DNA from 2 places in the Hydrogenophaga sedimenti genome. Region 2 is predicted to be linked to the other one. Evidence: predicted binding sites of a transcription regulator. Region 2 holds the regulator's gene; the other holds the start of a gene.

Region 1 (7,895 bases), on a different contig from region 2:
CCCAGCCATACGGCGAGAAGTCCACCGCCTGGGGATAGGCTGCGCGGTCGGCCGCCAGGATCAGCAAGGCGGCCATCGCCAGCACGGCGGCCATGGTGAGCGGCCCGACCTGTGCCGGCAGCTCGCGCAGCGGGCGCAGCAGCATGGCGCGCAGGCTTTCGGTCCACCAGCGTCGCCAGGACGGGCCGGCGGGCGCTGGTCGCTGCTCGGCAAGCGGTGGTGGCTCGGGGATCGGTGGCGGTGTTTCGGGGGGCGTGTCGGGGGCGGGCGGCTGTTGATCGGTGGTCATGCGAGGAGGGTGTGACAGCTGACGGTGCATTGTCGTTCAGCGCATGAGGGGTTCGGGGTGCGTGCTAGCCTCGAACGCATGCCCGAACTGCTCGCCCACCCCTCCTTTGTCCGCTTCTGGTGCGCCCGGGTGGCGGCGGTCGCGGGCACGCAGATGCTGATGCTGACCATCGGCTGGCACATGTACGAGCTGACCGCCAGCGCCTGGGACCTGGGCCTGGTCGGGCTGTTCCAGTTCGTGCCGGCGCTGATGACCACGCTGCTGGCCGGTCACGCCGCCGACCGCTTCCACCGGGCGCGCATCGTGGCCCTGTGCCTGTCCGCGCAGGCGGCGGTGGCGGTCCTGCTGGTGGCCGGCACACTGGCGCACGCGGTGTCGCGCGAATGGCTGCTGGTGCTGTCGGCGATGCTGGGGGCGATCCGGCCGTTCCAGATGTCGGCCCAGCAGGCGCTGCTGCCCTCGCTGGTGCCGGCGCCGTTGCTGGCCCGCGCGACCGCGGTCACCTCCACCGGCACGCAGGCGGCCATCATCGGCGGGCCGGCCATCGGCGGGCTGATCTTTGCGGTCGACGTGAACGCGGTCTACCTCGTCTGCACGGCGCTGTTCTGCGGCGCGGCGCTGGCCTGCCTCTGGGTGCGCTACGAGCGCCAGCCGGTGGCGCGCGAACCGGTCAGCATGTCGACGCTGCTGGCCGGTGTGCGCTACGTGTGGGGCCACCCGGTGCTGCTGGGGGCGGTGTCGCTGGACCTGTTTGCGGTGCTGCTGGGTGGAGCCACCGCGCTGCTGCCGATTTTTGCCAAGGAAATCCTCCACGTCGGTCCCGAAGGGCTGGGCGTGCTGCGCTCGGCACCGGCGGTCGGTGCGCTGGCGGCCGGTCTGGTGCTGTCGCACTTCGCGCTGGAGCGGCGCGTGGGCCGCAAGCTGCTGGTGGCGGTGGCCGTCTTCGGGCTGTGCATGGTGGTGTTCGGCCTGTCGACCTCGTTCTGGCTGTCGCTGCTGGCGCTGGCGGTGTCCGGCGCGGCCGACATGGTCAGCGTGGTGGTGCGGCAGACCCTGGTGCAGCTGGAAACGCCGGACCAGATGCGGGGCCGTGTGGCGGCGGTCAACACGCTCTTCATCGGCGCCAGCAACCAGCTGGGCGAATTCGAGTCCGGCGTGACGGCGGCCGCCTTCGGCCCGGTCGGCTCGGTGGTGCTCGGCGGCCTGGGCACCATCGGCATCAGCCTGGCGTGGTGGCGGCTGTTCCGGCCGCTGGCCGAGCGCGACGCGCTGGCCGGTCCGCACCGCAACGCCTGACCTCGCCGGCCATGAAAAAAGCCCCGCAAGTTGCCTTGCGGGGCTTTGGGTTCGGGTGAGGGCCGGAGCCCTCAGGCCGGGGGAGGCAATTACATGCCCATGCCACCCATGCCGCCCATGCCGCCCATGTCACCGCCACCCATGGACGGTGCGTCGTCCTTGGGGGACTCGGCAACCATGCACTCGGTGGTCAGCATCAGGGACGCCACGGAAGCGGCGTTCTGCAGCGCGGTGCGGGTCACCTTGGTCGGGTCCAGGATGCCCATTTCGATCATGTCGCCGTAGGTGTCGTTGGCGGCGTTGAAGCCGTAGTTGCCCTTGCCACCCAGGATGGCGTTGACCACCACGCTCGGCTCGCCACCGGCGTTGGCCACGATCTCGCGCAGGGGCGCTTCGATGGCCTTCAGGACCAGCTTGATGCCGGCGTCCTGGTCGGCGTTGTCACCCTTGATGGTGCCAGCGGCCTGACGGGCGCGCAGCAGGGCCACGCCACCACCGGCGACGATGCCTTCTTCCACCGCAGCGCGCGTGGCGTGCAGGGCGTCTTCCACGCGGGCCTTCTTTTCCTTCATCTCGACTTCGGTGGCAGCGCCGACCTTGATCACGGCCACGCCGCCGGCCAGCTTGGCCACGCGCTCTTGCAGCTTTTCGCGGTCGTAGTCGCTGGTGGCTTCTTCGATCTGCACGCGGATCTGCTTGACGCGGGCTTCGATGTCAGCGGCAGCGCCGGCGCCGTCGATGATGGTGGTGTTTTCCTTGCCCACTTCGATGCGCTTGGCCTGGCCCAGATCGGCCAGGGTCACCTTTTCCAGGGTCAGGCCGATTTCTTCGGCGATCACCTTGCCGCCGGTCAGGATGGCGATGTCTTCCAGCATGGCCTTGCGGCGGTCGCCGAAGCCAGGAGCCTTGACGGCGACAACCTTCAGGATGCCGCGGATGGTGTTGACCACCAGGGTCGCCAGGGCTTCGCCTTCGACGTCTTCGGCAATGATCAGCAGCGGACGGCCGGCCTTGGCCACGGCTTCCAGCGTGGGCAGCAGGTCACGGATGTTGCTGATCTTCTTGTCGAACAGCAGAACAAACGGGTTGTCCAGCAGGGCGGACTGCTTTTCGGGGTTGTTGATGAAGTAGGGCGACAGGTAGCCGCGGTCGAACTGCATGCCTTCGACCACGTCGAGTTCGTTCTGCAGCGACTTGCCGTCTTCCACGGTGATCACGCCTTCCTTGCCGACCTTGTCCATCGCGTTGGCGATGATGTCGCCGATGCTGGAGTCGGAGTTGGCGGAGATGGAACCGACCTGGGCGATTTCCTTGCTGGTGGTGGTGGGCTTGGAGGCCTTCTTCAGCTCGGCGATCAGGGACTCGACAGCACGGTCGATGCCGCGCTTGAGGTCCATCGGGTTCATGCCGGCGGCCACGTACTTCATGCCTTCGCGCACGATGGCCTGGGCCAGCACGGTGGCGGTGGTGGTGCCGTCACCGGCGTTGTCGGAGGTCTTGGAAGCGACTTCCTTGACCATCTGGGCACCCATGTTCTGGAGCTTGTCCTTCAGTTCGATTTCCTTGGCCACGGACACACCGTCCTTGGTCACGGTGGGGGCGCCGAACGAGCGCTCGAGCACCACGTTGCGACCCTTGGGGCCCAGGGTGGTCTTGACCGCGTTGGCCAGGATGTTCACGCCTTCAACCATGCGTGCGCGGGCTTCGCCGCCGAAAATGACGTCTTTAGCTGCCATGTTGATTTCTCCGGATTCAGTAAATGGGGATGGATGAGAGAAGGATTACTTCTCGACGACCGCGAACAGGTCGTCTTCCTTCATGACCAGCAGCTCGTCGCCGTCGACCTTGACGGTCTGGCCAGAGTACTTGCCGAACAGGACGCGGTCGCCGACCTTGACGGTCAGGGCCTTGGTCTCGCCCTTGTCGTTCGTCTTGCCCGGGCCGACGGCCATCACCTCACCCTGGTCGGGCTTCTCGGCGGCGGCGTCGGGGATGACGATGCCGGAGGCGGTCTTGGTTTCGCTGTCAATGCGCTTGACGATCACGCGATCGGCGAGAGGACGAAGTTTCATTGCATCTCCTGAGATGGAAAAAGTTGGGGGTCAGATGGGCGGGGCCACTGGCCATGGGGCGAAGCCCCGCGGATCGACTGGGAGTCGGGTGTTAGCACTCAACTCCAGCGAGTGCTAATGATAAGGGCGGGACGCACCGTTTTCAATAGAGTCTGTGCCGATAAGGGCATTCACTGCCATGACTGCCAAAAATGGCGGTTGTGGTGTGGCGGGTGACGGCGGTGGTGGCCGAAAGCGCGCGCAAGTGCCTGTTTTTGCAGGAATGGGCGGGCTGGCACGGATCTTGGACGGTGTCTGGTGACCCACCACGAGATAGACCCATGTCCCACAGCACTGTTCTCCCGGACGCCAGTCCTGCCCCCGACGTCGAGCCCGACGAGATCGAGGTCTCGCTGTACGAGTCGCGCAAGAAGATCCAGACGCGTTCGGTCACCGGCACCTTCGTGCGCTGGCGCTGGGCGCTGGTCTGGCTGACCCAGATCCTGTTCTACGGCGTGCCCTGGTTCCAGTGGAACGGGCGCCAGGCGGTGCTGTTCGACCTGCTCTCGCGCCGCTTCTACCTGGGCGGTCTGGTGCTGTACCCGCAGGACTTCATCTACCTGACCGGCCTGCTGGTGATGTCGGCGCTGTCGCTGTTCCTGTTCACGGCGGTGGCCGGGCGGCTGTGGTGCGGCTACGCCTGCCCGCAGACGGTCTACACCGAGATCTTCATGTGGATCGAGAAGAAGATCGAGGGCGACCGCGCGGCGCGCATCCGGCTGGACGACGCGCCGCTCTCCGGCGCCAAGTTCGGCCGCCGCGGCGCCAAGCACCTGGCCTGGATCGTGTTCGCGCTGTGGACCGGCTTCACCTTCGTCGGCTACTTCACGCCGATCCGCGACCAGGGCGCCGAGATGCTGGCCGGCACGCTGGGCGCCTGGCAGACCTTCTGGATCTTCTTCTACAGCTTCGCGACCTACGGCAACGCCGGCTTCATGCGCGAGCAGGTCTGCAAGTACATGTGCCCCTATGCGCGCTTCCAGAGCGCGATGTTCGACAAGGACACGCTGATCGTGACCTACGACGCCGCCCGCGGCGAGCCTCGCGGTTCGCGTGGCAAGAAGGTGGACTACCAGGAAAAAGGCCTGGGTGCCTGCGTGGACTGCACGCTGTGCGTGCAGGTCTGTCCGACCGGCATCGACATCCGCAAGGGCCTGCAGTACGAGTGCATCGGCTGCGGCGCCTGCGCCGACGTCTGCGACGAGGTGATGGGCAAGTTCGGCTACGCGCCCGGCCTGGTCAAGTACTCGACCGAGAACGCGATGACCGGCGGCTGGGACCAGTCACAGATCGTCCGCCGCGCCCTGCGTCCGCGGGTGCTGGTCTACACGGCCATCCTGGCCGCCATCGCGGTGGCGGTGGGGGTGAGCCTGACCCTGCGGGTGCCGATGAAGGTCGACGTGATCCGCGACCGCGGCGCGCTGGCGCGCATGGTCGAGCAGGGCCGCATCGAGAACGTGTACCGCCTGCAGATCATGAACGCCACCGAAGCCAAGCAGGTGGTGACCCTGGCGGTGGAGGGCATGGACGGCATCACGCTGGCCTCCGATCCGACGGTGGAGGTGCTGCCGACCGAGGTGCGCACGCTGGCGGTGCGGGTGCAGATCCCGCCGGGCGCCCCGAGTGGCTCGCACCCGATCCGGTTCAGGCTGCAGTCGCAGAACGAGGCGGCGATCCGCCTGGACGAGAAGACGACCTTCCTGGTGCCGCGTTGATGCATGACTGCGGGTAAACCCGTAGTGATGCGCATCGCACTTCGGGTCCAATGCCTGCGGTCCAGGGGGTCAACGCATGCACTGAGAGAAGCTGCCTGTGGTGTCGTCCATTGCCTCCGCGTCCGCCCCTTCCCCCGATTCCTTTTCCCCCACCGACCGCTTCCTGTACCGGCTGGCCGCCGCCGGCTCGGTGCTGCTGCTGGCGCACACCGCCTGGCGGTACCCGACGCTGACCCTGGCGCTGGTGTTCGCCTGCGTGGCGATGTTCTGGGCCTGCGCCTGGTCGGCCCACCGGCTGCTGGGCGCGCGCGGTGCCTGGGCGCTGACCGGGCTGGCGCTGGCGCTGGGCTGGTTCGCCGAGCAGATGGGCTCCACCCGCGGCTGGTTCTTCGGCCGCTACACCTACACCGAGGTGCTCGGCCCGCGGCTGGGCGACGTGCCGCTGGCGATTCCGCTGATGTGGTTCGCGATCAGCCTGGTCGGCTACGTGATGGCCTCGCTGATGCTCTGGCGCCAGCCGGTGCACACGCAGCCCACGCTGCGCAGCGGGCTGCTGACGGCCTGGCTGGCGGCGATGGTGATCACGGCCTTCGACCTCGGCGCCGATCCGTATTTCGTCTTCGTGCTCAAGGCCTGGATCATGCAGAAGACCGACGGCGGCTGGTTCGGCGAGACGCTGCAGGGTTTTGCGGGCTGGATGGCGGTGGCGCTGTTCATCCTCTGCAGCTTCCAGGCGATCGCGCCGCCGCGGCGTTCGCCGCCGCCGGCCGATGGCGCGGCGCTGGCGGTGCTGGTGCCGATCCTGGTCTATGCGTCCGGCCTGGTGTTCCAGTTCTTCCTGGGGCACCCGGTGGAGATCCGGGCGATTGCCTTTTTTGCCATGGGGCTGCCGGTGCTGGTGGCCTGGGCGGCGTGGTACGGCTGGTCGCGTCCGGCGACGGCGGCTGCCGGGGTGCCGCAGGCCGCCGGGCCTGACCTGGCGCCGATGCAGGGGGTGGCCGACCCGCTGGCCGACCGCACGGTGGCGGCGCTGATCGGTCCCTGGGAAACGGGGGGTGCGGCCACCGGCGAGGGCCTGCAGCGCATCGGCCAGGCCAACCGCCTGATGGCGCTCTGGACCCACAACGCGGCGCTGGCGGGCGACTGGGCGCAGGGCGCGCCGGCCGATCCGGCGGTGACGCAGGCCCTGCAGGACTATGTGGCGCAGGCCCGGCGCCTGCCCGACTGGGTCGATGCCGCCAAGGTCGCGCGGGCCGAGGCCATCTTCATGGAGCAGGGGCCGCTGTCGTGCACGCTGCTGTTCTGCTCCAGCCTGCCCGAGTGCTACGAGCTGCCGCAACTGGCCGAGGTGCTGCACATCGCCGGCCAGCTGGAGCAGCACACCGAACACCGCATCCGCCAGACCGCGGCCATGGTGTTCCCGGTGATGATGAAAGGCGGCCTGACCGATCCGGAGGGCGCGGGCGTGGCCCAGGTGCTCAAGGTGCGGCTGATCCACGCGACGATCCGCCACCTGATCCTGCACGGCGATCCGGAGCAGGTGCGTGGCCGGGTGCTGCCGTCGGCCGCGAACGCCGCATCCGGCCCGATGTTCTCGGCGCTGTCGGCGCACGGCTGGGACGTCGACGCGCAGGGGCTGCCCTGCCACCAGGTGGAGCTGGCCTACACGCTGCTCACCTTCAGCTACAGCTTCCTCAAGGGCATGCGCACCCTGGGCCTGGGGCTGCCGCGCGCGGACGAAGAAGCCTATCTGCACGCCTGGAACGTGATGGGCCATGTGCTGGGCGTGCGGCGCGAGCTGATGGCCTGGACCATGGACGAGGCCGCCGTGCTGTTCGAGCGTGTGCAGGCGCAGGCCACGCTGCTGCCGGGCCAGCCGGACGTGCGGCCGCCGCTGGGGCGTGCGCTGATGGACGCGATGGCGCGCTCGATCCGCCTCCCGGTGCTGCGGCATCTGCCGGTGCCGCTGACGCGCTGGCTGGTGGGGCCGGAGACGGCCAACCGCATTGGCGTGGACGGGCGGGTGTCCTGGCTGGTGCGGGGGGTGTTCCAGCTCGGTCGCCTGCTGGTCGGGCTGGTCGACGGCATCGGCGGGCTGCTCTGGCCGGGGTTTTCGCTCTCGCGCCTGCTCACGCGGGTGGTGGGCTACCACCTGCTGACCCACTTCCTGATGGACCAGACCCGGCCGCTGGCCTTGCCCGACCGGGTGCTGCAGCCGATGCGCTCGACGGTGTCGTCCTGGAGCCACGACGGGCGGGCGCCGGGCTGGATCAACGCGCTGGAAGATCGCCTGACGACCCGCGGAGACTGGACCGGCACCGACCGGCGCAGCGCCGATGCGACAGCCTGAGTGCATTTCGGTCGGGTTTTGGTGATGAAGATCACGATCGACACGGTCGGCCATTACGATCCCCTCATGCCCGCAACCCGGCCCCTACGGCCCGCACCTGCCGCCCGCACCGGCCACGTTTCCCGTGGGCTGCG
Region 2 (7,895 bases):
AGTGGGAGCGCATCAGCAGCGAGACGCTGGAAATCTACGCGCCGATCGCCCACCGCCTGGGCCTGAATTTCACCTACCGCGAGCTGCAGGACCTGTCGTTCCGCTTCCTGCACCCCTGGCGCTACGAGATCCTGTCCAAGGCGCTGAACAAGTCCCGCACCCGCCGCAAGGACCTGATCGCCCGTGTGCAGCGCGAGGTCGAGGGCGCCTTCGCTCGCCAGGGCATGTCCGTGCGCATCGTCGGCCGCGAGAAGACGCTGTATTCGGTCTACCGCAAGATGGACAGCAAGCACCTGTCGTTCTCGCAGGTGACCGACATCTACGGCTTCCGCATCGTCGTGCCCGACCTGACCGACTGCTACACCGGCATGGGTCTGCTGCACCAGCTCTACAAGCCGGTGCCGGGCAAATTCCGCGACTACGTGGCCATTCCCAAGGTCAACGGCTACCAGTCGCTGCACACCACCCTCATCGGCCCGTTCGGCACCAACATCGAGTTCCAGCTGCGCACGCACGCCATGGACGTGGTGGCAGAGTCCGGCGTGGCCGCCCACTGGCTCTACAAGGCCAACGAGCCAGGCAGCGACACCACGCAGCGCCTGGGCACTCAGTGGCTGCAGTCGCTGCTGGACATCCAGCAGGAGACCCACGACGCCAGCGAGTTCTGGGACCACATCAAGATCGACCTGTTCCCCGATGCGGTCTATGTCTTCACGCCGCAGAGCAAGATCCTGGCGCTGCCGCGTGGCGCCACGGTGATGGACTTCGCCTACGCCATCCACAGCGGCGTCGGCAACCGCGCCGTCGCCGCCCGCATCAACGGCGAGCAGCGGCCACTGCGCACCGAACTGTCCAACGGCGACGTGGTCGAGATCGTCACCGCGGAGAACGCCGAACCCAATCCGGCCTGGCTGTCCTTCGTCAAGACCGGTCGCGCGCGCTCCAAGATCCGCCACCACCTCAAGACCCTGGCGCAGGAAAAATCGCACCAGCTGGGTGAACGCATGCTGGAGCAGGCACTGCGTTCCGAAGGCATCGCCAGCCTGCCGACCGCAGACGGCGAACACAAGGCCACCTGGGACAAGCTGCTGCGCTTCACCGGCAACAAGTCGCGCGAAGAGCTGCTGTCCGACATCGGCATGGGCAAACGCATCGCCAGCATGGTCGGCAAGAAGCTGGCTGTGTTGCTGTCCGAAACCGGCCTCAAGCCTGATGCCGTGCTCATCAGCACCGAGCGCTACGCCGCCGGGCAGGACGAGTCGGTGTCGCAGGGTGTGGTCAGCCTGGACGGCAGCGAAGGCCTGTCGGTGCAATACGCGCGCTGCTGCCAGCCGATTCCCGGTGACCGCATCGTCGGGTACCTTGGCCGAGGCGAAGGCCTGATCGTGCACTCCGACGACTGCCCGACCGGCCGGCGCCTGCTGGCGCGCGATGGCGAGCGTTTCCTGCAGGTCGAATGGGCCGACGAACCGGTGCGGCCGTTCGAGACCACCGTGGTGGTGACCGTGGCCGATGGCAAGGGTGTGCTGGCGCGGGTGGCCTCGGCCATCGCGGCGGCCGAAGCCGACATCACCCACGTCGACATGGGCGATGAACCGGCCCAGACCGCCACCGACATCCGCTTCTCGATCGCGGTGCGTGACCGGGGACACCTGGCCGAGGTGCTGCGCAGCCTCAAGCGCACCCCCTCGGTGATCAAGGCCCAGCGGTTCCGGGCCGCCTGACGCGCCGGCTCAGGCTGCGGGCGCCGGATAGCTGACGGCCAGGACTTCCAGTTCCTGGCTGCCGCCAGGCACCACCAGACGCACCAGGTCACCGACCCTGGCCTTCAATAAGGCTCTCGCCACCGGCGACACCCAGCTGATCTCGTGACGCGCGCTCTCGGCCTCGTCGACACCGAGGATGGTCACCGTGGTCTCCTTGCCATCGTCGTCCGCATAGGTCACGGTGGCGCCGAAAAACACCTGGTCGCCACCATGGTGCAGCGAACTGTCCACCACCTCGGCAATTTCGAGCCGGCGGGTGAGGAAACGGATGCGGCGATCGATTTCGCGCAGGCGCTTCTTGCCGTAGAGGTAGTCGCCGTTCTCGGACCGGTCACCGTTGCTCGCAGCCCAGTGCACGATCTCGACGATGCGTGGCCGCTCTTCGTCGATCAGCGCCATCAACTCGGCACGCAGGCGGTCGTAACCCGCCCGGGTGATGTAGTTCACCCCGGTCGGCAGCACCGCCGGTTCGGGCAGCTCGTCGTCTGCGTCGGAGTCGGTTTCGCGGGTGAATGCTTTGCTCATGGAAGAACGGCTCGAAGAGAACGTTTCGGAGCGGAAAAGAAAAAAGCCCGCAGCTTGTGGCTGCGGGCTTTTCGTTTGGTGCGGCTGGCAGGAATCGAACCCACGACCCCTTGGTTCGTAGCCAAGTACTCTATCCAGCTGAGCTACAGCCGCGAAGACATGCATTGTAGCACGGTTTTTTGGTAGGCCGTGTTGGGCTTGAACCAACGACCAAAGGATTATGAGTCCTCTGCTCTGACCAACTGAGCTAACGGCCCGACAAGGCCCGGATTGTAGGGGGGCAGAGACCGCATCGCGGCGCGGTGTGCGGCCCGGTTCTACTTGTGGCTCAGCGCGTTGCTCACCAGTTTGGCGGTCACATCGACGATCTGGATCATGCGGTCGTAGGGCATGCGCTGTGGCCCGATCACGCCCAGTGTGCCCACCACCTGACCATCCACCTCATACGGCGCGGTGACCACCGAAAGATCCTCGAACGGCACGACATGGCTCTCCCCGCCGATGTAGATGCGCACGCCATCGGCCTGCGACGACACGTCCATCAGGCGGATCAGCTGGGTCTTCTGCTCGAACAGGTCGAAGAGTTGTCGCAGGTGTCCCATGTCATTGGAGAACTCGCTCACCGACAGCAGGTTGCGCTCGCCCGACACCACCACGTCCTCCTGCTGGGTGTCGGCTTCGGCGCCGATGTCGACGGCCGCCTGCATCAGCGAGGCGATTTCGCCGCGCAAGGCTTCAACCTCGTTGCGCAGCCGGCCGCGCACCTCTTCCATCGTCAGGCCCGCGTAGTGGGCATTGAGGAAATTGGCGGCCTCCAGCAACTGGGACTGACTGAAGCTGACCTGGGTATGGATGATCCGGTTCTGCACATCGCCGTCGGGCGACACCAGGATGACCAGCACACGGCGGTCCGACAGGCTCAGGAATTCGATGTGGCGAAACACAGAGGCGCGGCGCGGCGCCATCACCACGCCCACGTACTGCGACAGACTCGACAGCATCTGGGCGGCATGGCTGATCACGCGTTGCGGCTGGTCACCGGCCTCGATGCCGGCCGACCCCATGCTCTGCGCGCTCGCGAATCCGTCGCGCCGCACTGTGAGCATGGTGTCGACGAACAGCCGGTAGCCGCGCGCCGTGGGAATGCGGCCTGCGGACGTGTGGGGACTGGCGATCAGACCCAGCTCTTCCAGGTCGCTCATCACATTGCGGATGGTCGCCGGCGACAGCTCCATGCCGGCCGCCTTGGCCAGCGTGCGCGAGCCCACCGGCTGGCCGTCGGCGATGTAGCGCTCGACCAGGGTCTTGAGAAGGAGTTTGGAGCGATCGTCCAGCATGGCTTCATTTTACGGACCACACACCCTTGCGCGGTCCCGCACGGAGCAAGGGTTTGTGGGGGGCGAGACACAGCGGCCCCCTATGTTGTAATTTGTGCATGACCCAGCCAGATTCCAGCCGCCAAGCGGCCCCCTCACCGGGGAAACGCCAGCGATTCGCACACGTTGCCGTGGTCGGCAAATACCAGGCACCGGGTTCTCGCAAGGTGGTGGAAGAGCTGGCCGAGTTCCTGCACGACGAAGGCTGCGAGGTTTCGCTGGAACAGGAAACCGCGCTCAACACCGGCCTGCTGCAGTACCCGGCGCTGGATGTGCCGGCGATGGGCAAGACCATCGACCTGGCGCTGGTGATCGGTGGCGACGGCACCATGCTGGGCATCGGACGGCAGCTGGCTCGCTACGGTGTGCCGCTGGTGGGCATCAACCAGGGGCGCCTGGGCTTCATCACCGACATTCCGCTGGAGAGCTACCGCGACAACTTGCGAGCCATCCTGCGCGGCGAGTTCGAGGAAGACCCCCGCGCGCTGATGGCCGCCAGCGTCTGGCGCGACGGGCGCTGCGTGTTCGAGGCCACGGCGCTCAACGACGTGGTGGTCAACCGCGGCGGCGTGGCCAGCATGATCGAGCTGCGGGTCGAGGTCGACGGCCATTTCGTGGCCAACCAGCGCGCCGACGGCCTGATCATCGCCTCGTCCACCGGTTCCACCGCCTATTCGCTCTCGGCCGGCGGCCCGCTGTTGCATCCGGCCGTCGGCGGCTGGATCATGGTGCCGATCGCACCGCACACCCTGTCCAACCGCCCCATCGTGCTGCCTGCGCATTGCGAGGTGGCGGTCGAGATCGTCTCGGGCAAGGACGCCAGCGCCAACTTCGACATGCAGTCGCTCACCAGCCTGCTGCACGGCGACCGCATCGTGGTCCGGCGCTCGGAACACACACTGCGCCTGCTCCATCCGTTGGGCTGGAGCTACTTCGACACCCTGCGCAAGAAGCTGCACTGGAACGAAGGCGCGTGAGAGCGTTCAGAATACGGGGCTCTCAACCTCCGTTTGTTCCGAATCGCCCATGAGCCTGCGACGCATCGTCCTGCGTGATTTCGTCATCGTGCCCGCCCTGGACCTCGAACTGGACCAGGGCTTCAACGTGCTCACGGGCGAAACCGGCGCCGGCAAATCCATCCTCATCGACGCGCTCCAGCTGGCCCTGGGCGCCCGCAGCGACAGCGGCGTGGTGCGCGAAGGCGCCCCCCGCTGCGAAGTGGCTGCCGAGTTCGACACGCCGGCCTCGCTCAAGCCATGGCTCGACGAGCAAGGCTTCCAGGCCGACGACGCCTTGCTGCTGCGCCGCACGGTCGACACCGAGGGCCGCAGCCGCGGCTGGATCAACGGCAGCGCGGCCACCATGGCTCAGCTCAAGATCCTGGCCGACCACCTGGTCGACATCCACGGGCAGCACGCCTGGCAGAGCCTGACCCGGGCCGACGCGGTGCGCGGCCTGCTCGACGCCTACGCCGGCGTCGACACCTCGACCGCGGCGGCACTGTGGGGCGCCTGGCGCCAGGCCCGCAAGGCGCTGGAAAGCGCGACCGAGCGCCAGAACACCCTGCAGCAGGAAAGCGACCGGCTGTCCTGGCAGATCGGCGAACTGGACAAACTGCAGCCGCGCGCCGGCGAATGGGAAGAACTCAACGCCCAACACAGCCGCATGGCCAACGCGCAGGGGCTGCAGGACGCGGCCCGCAGCGCGGCCGCTGCGCTGGACGACGACGAAGGCAGCGCAGCCGCCCTGATCCACCGCGCGCTGGGCCTGTTGCAGGGCCAGGCACACCTGGAGCCGATGTTCAACGGCCCCATCGAAGCCCTGCAGGCGGCGCTCGCGCAGGTCGAGGACTCGGTGCGCAGCCTGCACCACTACGAACGCGACACCGATCTCGACCCGAGCGGACTTGAGGCACTCGATCAGCGGCTGTCGCAATGGCTGTCGCTCGCGCGCCGCTACCGCCGCCCGCCAGAGGAACTGGCCGAGCTGCTGGAAGGCTGGAAAAAAGAACTTGAGGGCGTTGGCCAGGCCATGGACCTCGATGCGCTCAAGGCCGCCGAACGCGGCGCCTGGAAGTCCTTCGACACCGAACTGGCCCGCCTGGGCAAGCAGCGGCAACAGGCCGCGCCCAAGCTCTCGAAAGCCGTCACCGCAGCGATGCAGACGCTGGGCATGCAGGGTGGCCGTTTCGAGGTCGCACTGCAGAAGCTGGACGAGCCGCAGGCCCACGGCTGGGAACAGGTCGAATTCCTCGTCGCCGGCCATGCCGGTGTCGCCGCCCGCCCTGTCGGCAAGGTCGCCTCGGGCGGCGAACTCTCGCGCATCGCGCTGGCGATCTCGGTCGTCACCAGCCAGCTGGGGCAGGCCCCGACCCTGATCTTCGACGAGGTCGACTCGGGCATCGGCGGTGCCGTGGCCCACACCGTGGGGCAGCTGCTGCGGCAGCTCGGCCGCGACCGCCAGGTGCTGGCCGTGACCCACCTGCCCCAGGTCGCGGCCTGTGGCGACCACCACCTGCTGGTCAGCAAACGCCTGAGCGGCACCACCACCCATAGCACCGTGTCCGCGATCACCGACGAAGTGCGCGTCGCCGAACTGGCGCGCATGCTCGGCGGCAACGACCGCTCCGAAGTCTCGCTCGCCCACGCCCGTGAGCTGCTCGCCGCATGAACACCGCCACCGCAACGCCCCGCGCGCAGGAGATCCTTGAACTGGTGCTGATCACCGGCATGTCCGGTTCGGGCAAGTCGATCGCCCTCACCGCCCTCGAAGACCTGGGTTACTACTGCGTCGACAACCTGCCGCCCGAGTTGCTGGCCTCCTTCATCGCGCTGGAACAGAGCCACCGCGCCAGCAAGGTCGCCATCGCCATGGACGTGCGCAGCGCTGCCTCGCTGCCCGGGCTGCCCGCGCGGTTGGCCGCGATCCGGCACCAGCCGGGCATGACCATCCACCTGACCACGGTGTTTCTCGATGCGACCACCGACACCCTGGTCAGGCGCTTCTCCGAGACCCGCCGCCGGCACCCTCTGTCGCTCAAGACCTCCGACGACGAGCACCGCGCGCTGACCGACGCGATCGAATACGAACGCGAGCTGCTCTCCGAACTGCGGGACCAGGCCCTGGTGCTCGACACCAGCCTGATCCGCGCGGCCGAACTGCGCAGCCAGATCAAGGACGTGCTCGGCGTGCAGCAGGTGCCGCTGACCCTGGTCTTCGAGTCGTTCGCGTTCAAGCGCGGCATTCCGATGGACGCCGACTTCGTGTTCGACGTGCGCATGCTGCCCAACCCGCACTACGAACCGCTGCTGCGTCCGCTCACCGGGCGCGACGCCCCGGTCGCCGGTTTCCTGGCCATCCAGCCGGAAGTGGCCCAGATGGAGCAGCAGATCGGCGGCTTCCTGCGCCACTGGCTGCCCCAGATGCTGCGGGACCACCGCAGCTACGTGACCGTCGCCATCGGCTGCACCGGCGGGCAGCACCGTTCCGTCTACCTGGTCGAGCAGCTGGCCAAGGCGTTTTCTGCCGAATGGGCGACACGCCTGCGGCACCGCGAGCTCGACAGCTGGCCCGTGGCGGCACGGGCGGCATCCACCCCTCCCGCCCACTGACCGGCCGCCGCCTCAGGCGGGCAGCCGCTCCAGCAGCGCACGCACCGGGGCTGGCAGACCGCAGGCCGCGAGGTTGTCCAGCGCCACCCACTGCCCCTCCGTCGAGACCGGCCACGGACCGCCCGGCGCCACATCCACCAGCACGGGATGCAGCCGCAACTCGCGGTGCGTGAGCGCATGCGACACCGCCGGCAGGGCTTGCGCCGCTGCCGGGTCCACACCGGCAACGGCGAGGGCCGCCGCCTCATCGGCCAGCACCGGCACACAGAACAAACCGGCCCAGATGCCCTTCGCCGGCCGCCGCTCCAGCCAGACCTGCGCCGAACCACCGGCAACAGAGCGCCGCAGCACCAGCAGCCACCAGCTTTCGTGGCGGCGCGCGACCTTGCGGGTCTTGACCGGGTACCGGTCCGTCGTGCCCTGATGTTTCGCGGCGCACAGGTCGGCCACCGGACACTTCTCGCAGGAAGGCCGCGTCCGCGAGCAGACGCCCGAACCCAGGTCCATCAGCCCCTGCGTGTACGCCACCATGTCTTGTGGCACCGGCGATGCTGGCAGCAGCGATTGCGCCAGGTCCCACATCTCGCGCTGCGGACCAGCCGCCGAAAGGTCGCCGC

The links. The regulator HrcA, encoded in region 2, represses chaperone genes, less so after heat shock. The targets are predictions, from matches to a motif close to TTAGCACTCNNNNNNNNNGAGTGCTAA.
Region 1: the regulator HrcA is predicted to act here: its motif matches at 3,749-3,775, upstream of groES (co-chaperone GroES).

What each region holds. Positions count from the first base shown of each region.
Region 1 is NZ_JBPZHA010000006.1:103,184-111,078, reverse strand. Features, by position in the region: gene ACS5NL_RS11685 (C13 family peptidase) at 1-289, opposite strand, end outside; gene ACS5NL_RS11680 (MFS transporter) at 368-1,585, shown strand; gene groL (chaperonin GroEL) at 1,675-3,321, opposite strand; gene groES (co-chaperone GroES) at 3,367-3,657, opposite strand; gene ccoG (cytochrome c oxidase accessory protein CcoG) at 3,978-5,411, shown strand; gene ACS5NL_RS11660 (carotenoid biosynthesis protein) at 5,512-7,761, shown strand; gene ACS5NL_RS11655 (sensor domain-containing diguanylate cyclase) at 7,786-7,895, shown strand, end outside.
Region 2 is NZ_JBPZHA010000004.1:139,946-147,840, forward strand. Features, by position in the region: gene ACS5NL_RS07915 (RelA/SpoT family protein) at 1-1,724, shown strand, start outside; gene greB (transcription elongation factor GreB) at 1,734-2,291, opposite strand; tRNA gene ACS5NL_RS07925 (tRNA-Arg) at 2,368-2,444, opposite strand; tRNA gene ACS5NL_RS07930 (tRNA-Ile) at 2,472-2,548, opposite strand; gene hrcA (heat-inducible transcriptional repressor HrcA) at 2,609-3,628, opposite strand; gene ACS5NL_RS07940 (NAD kinase) at 3,727-4,644, shown strand; gene recN (DNA repair protein RecN) at 4,694-6,337, shown strand; gene rapZ (RNase adapter RapZ) at 6,334-7,278, shown strand; gene mutY (A/G-specific adenine glycosylase) at 7,291-7,895, opposite strand, start outside.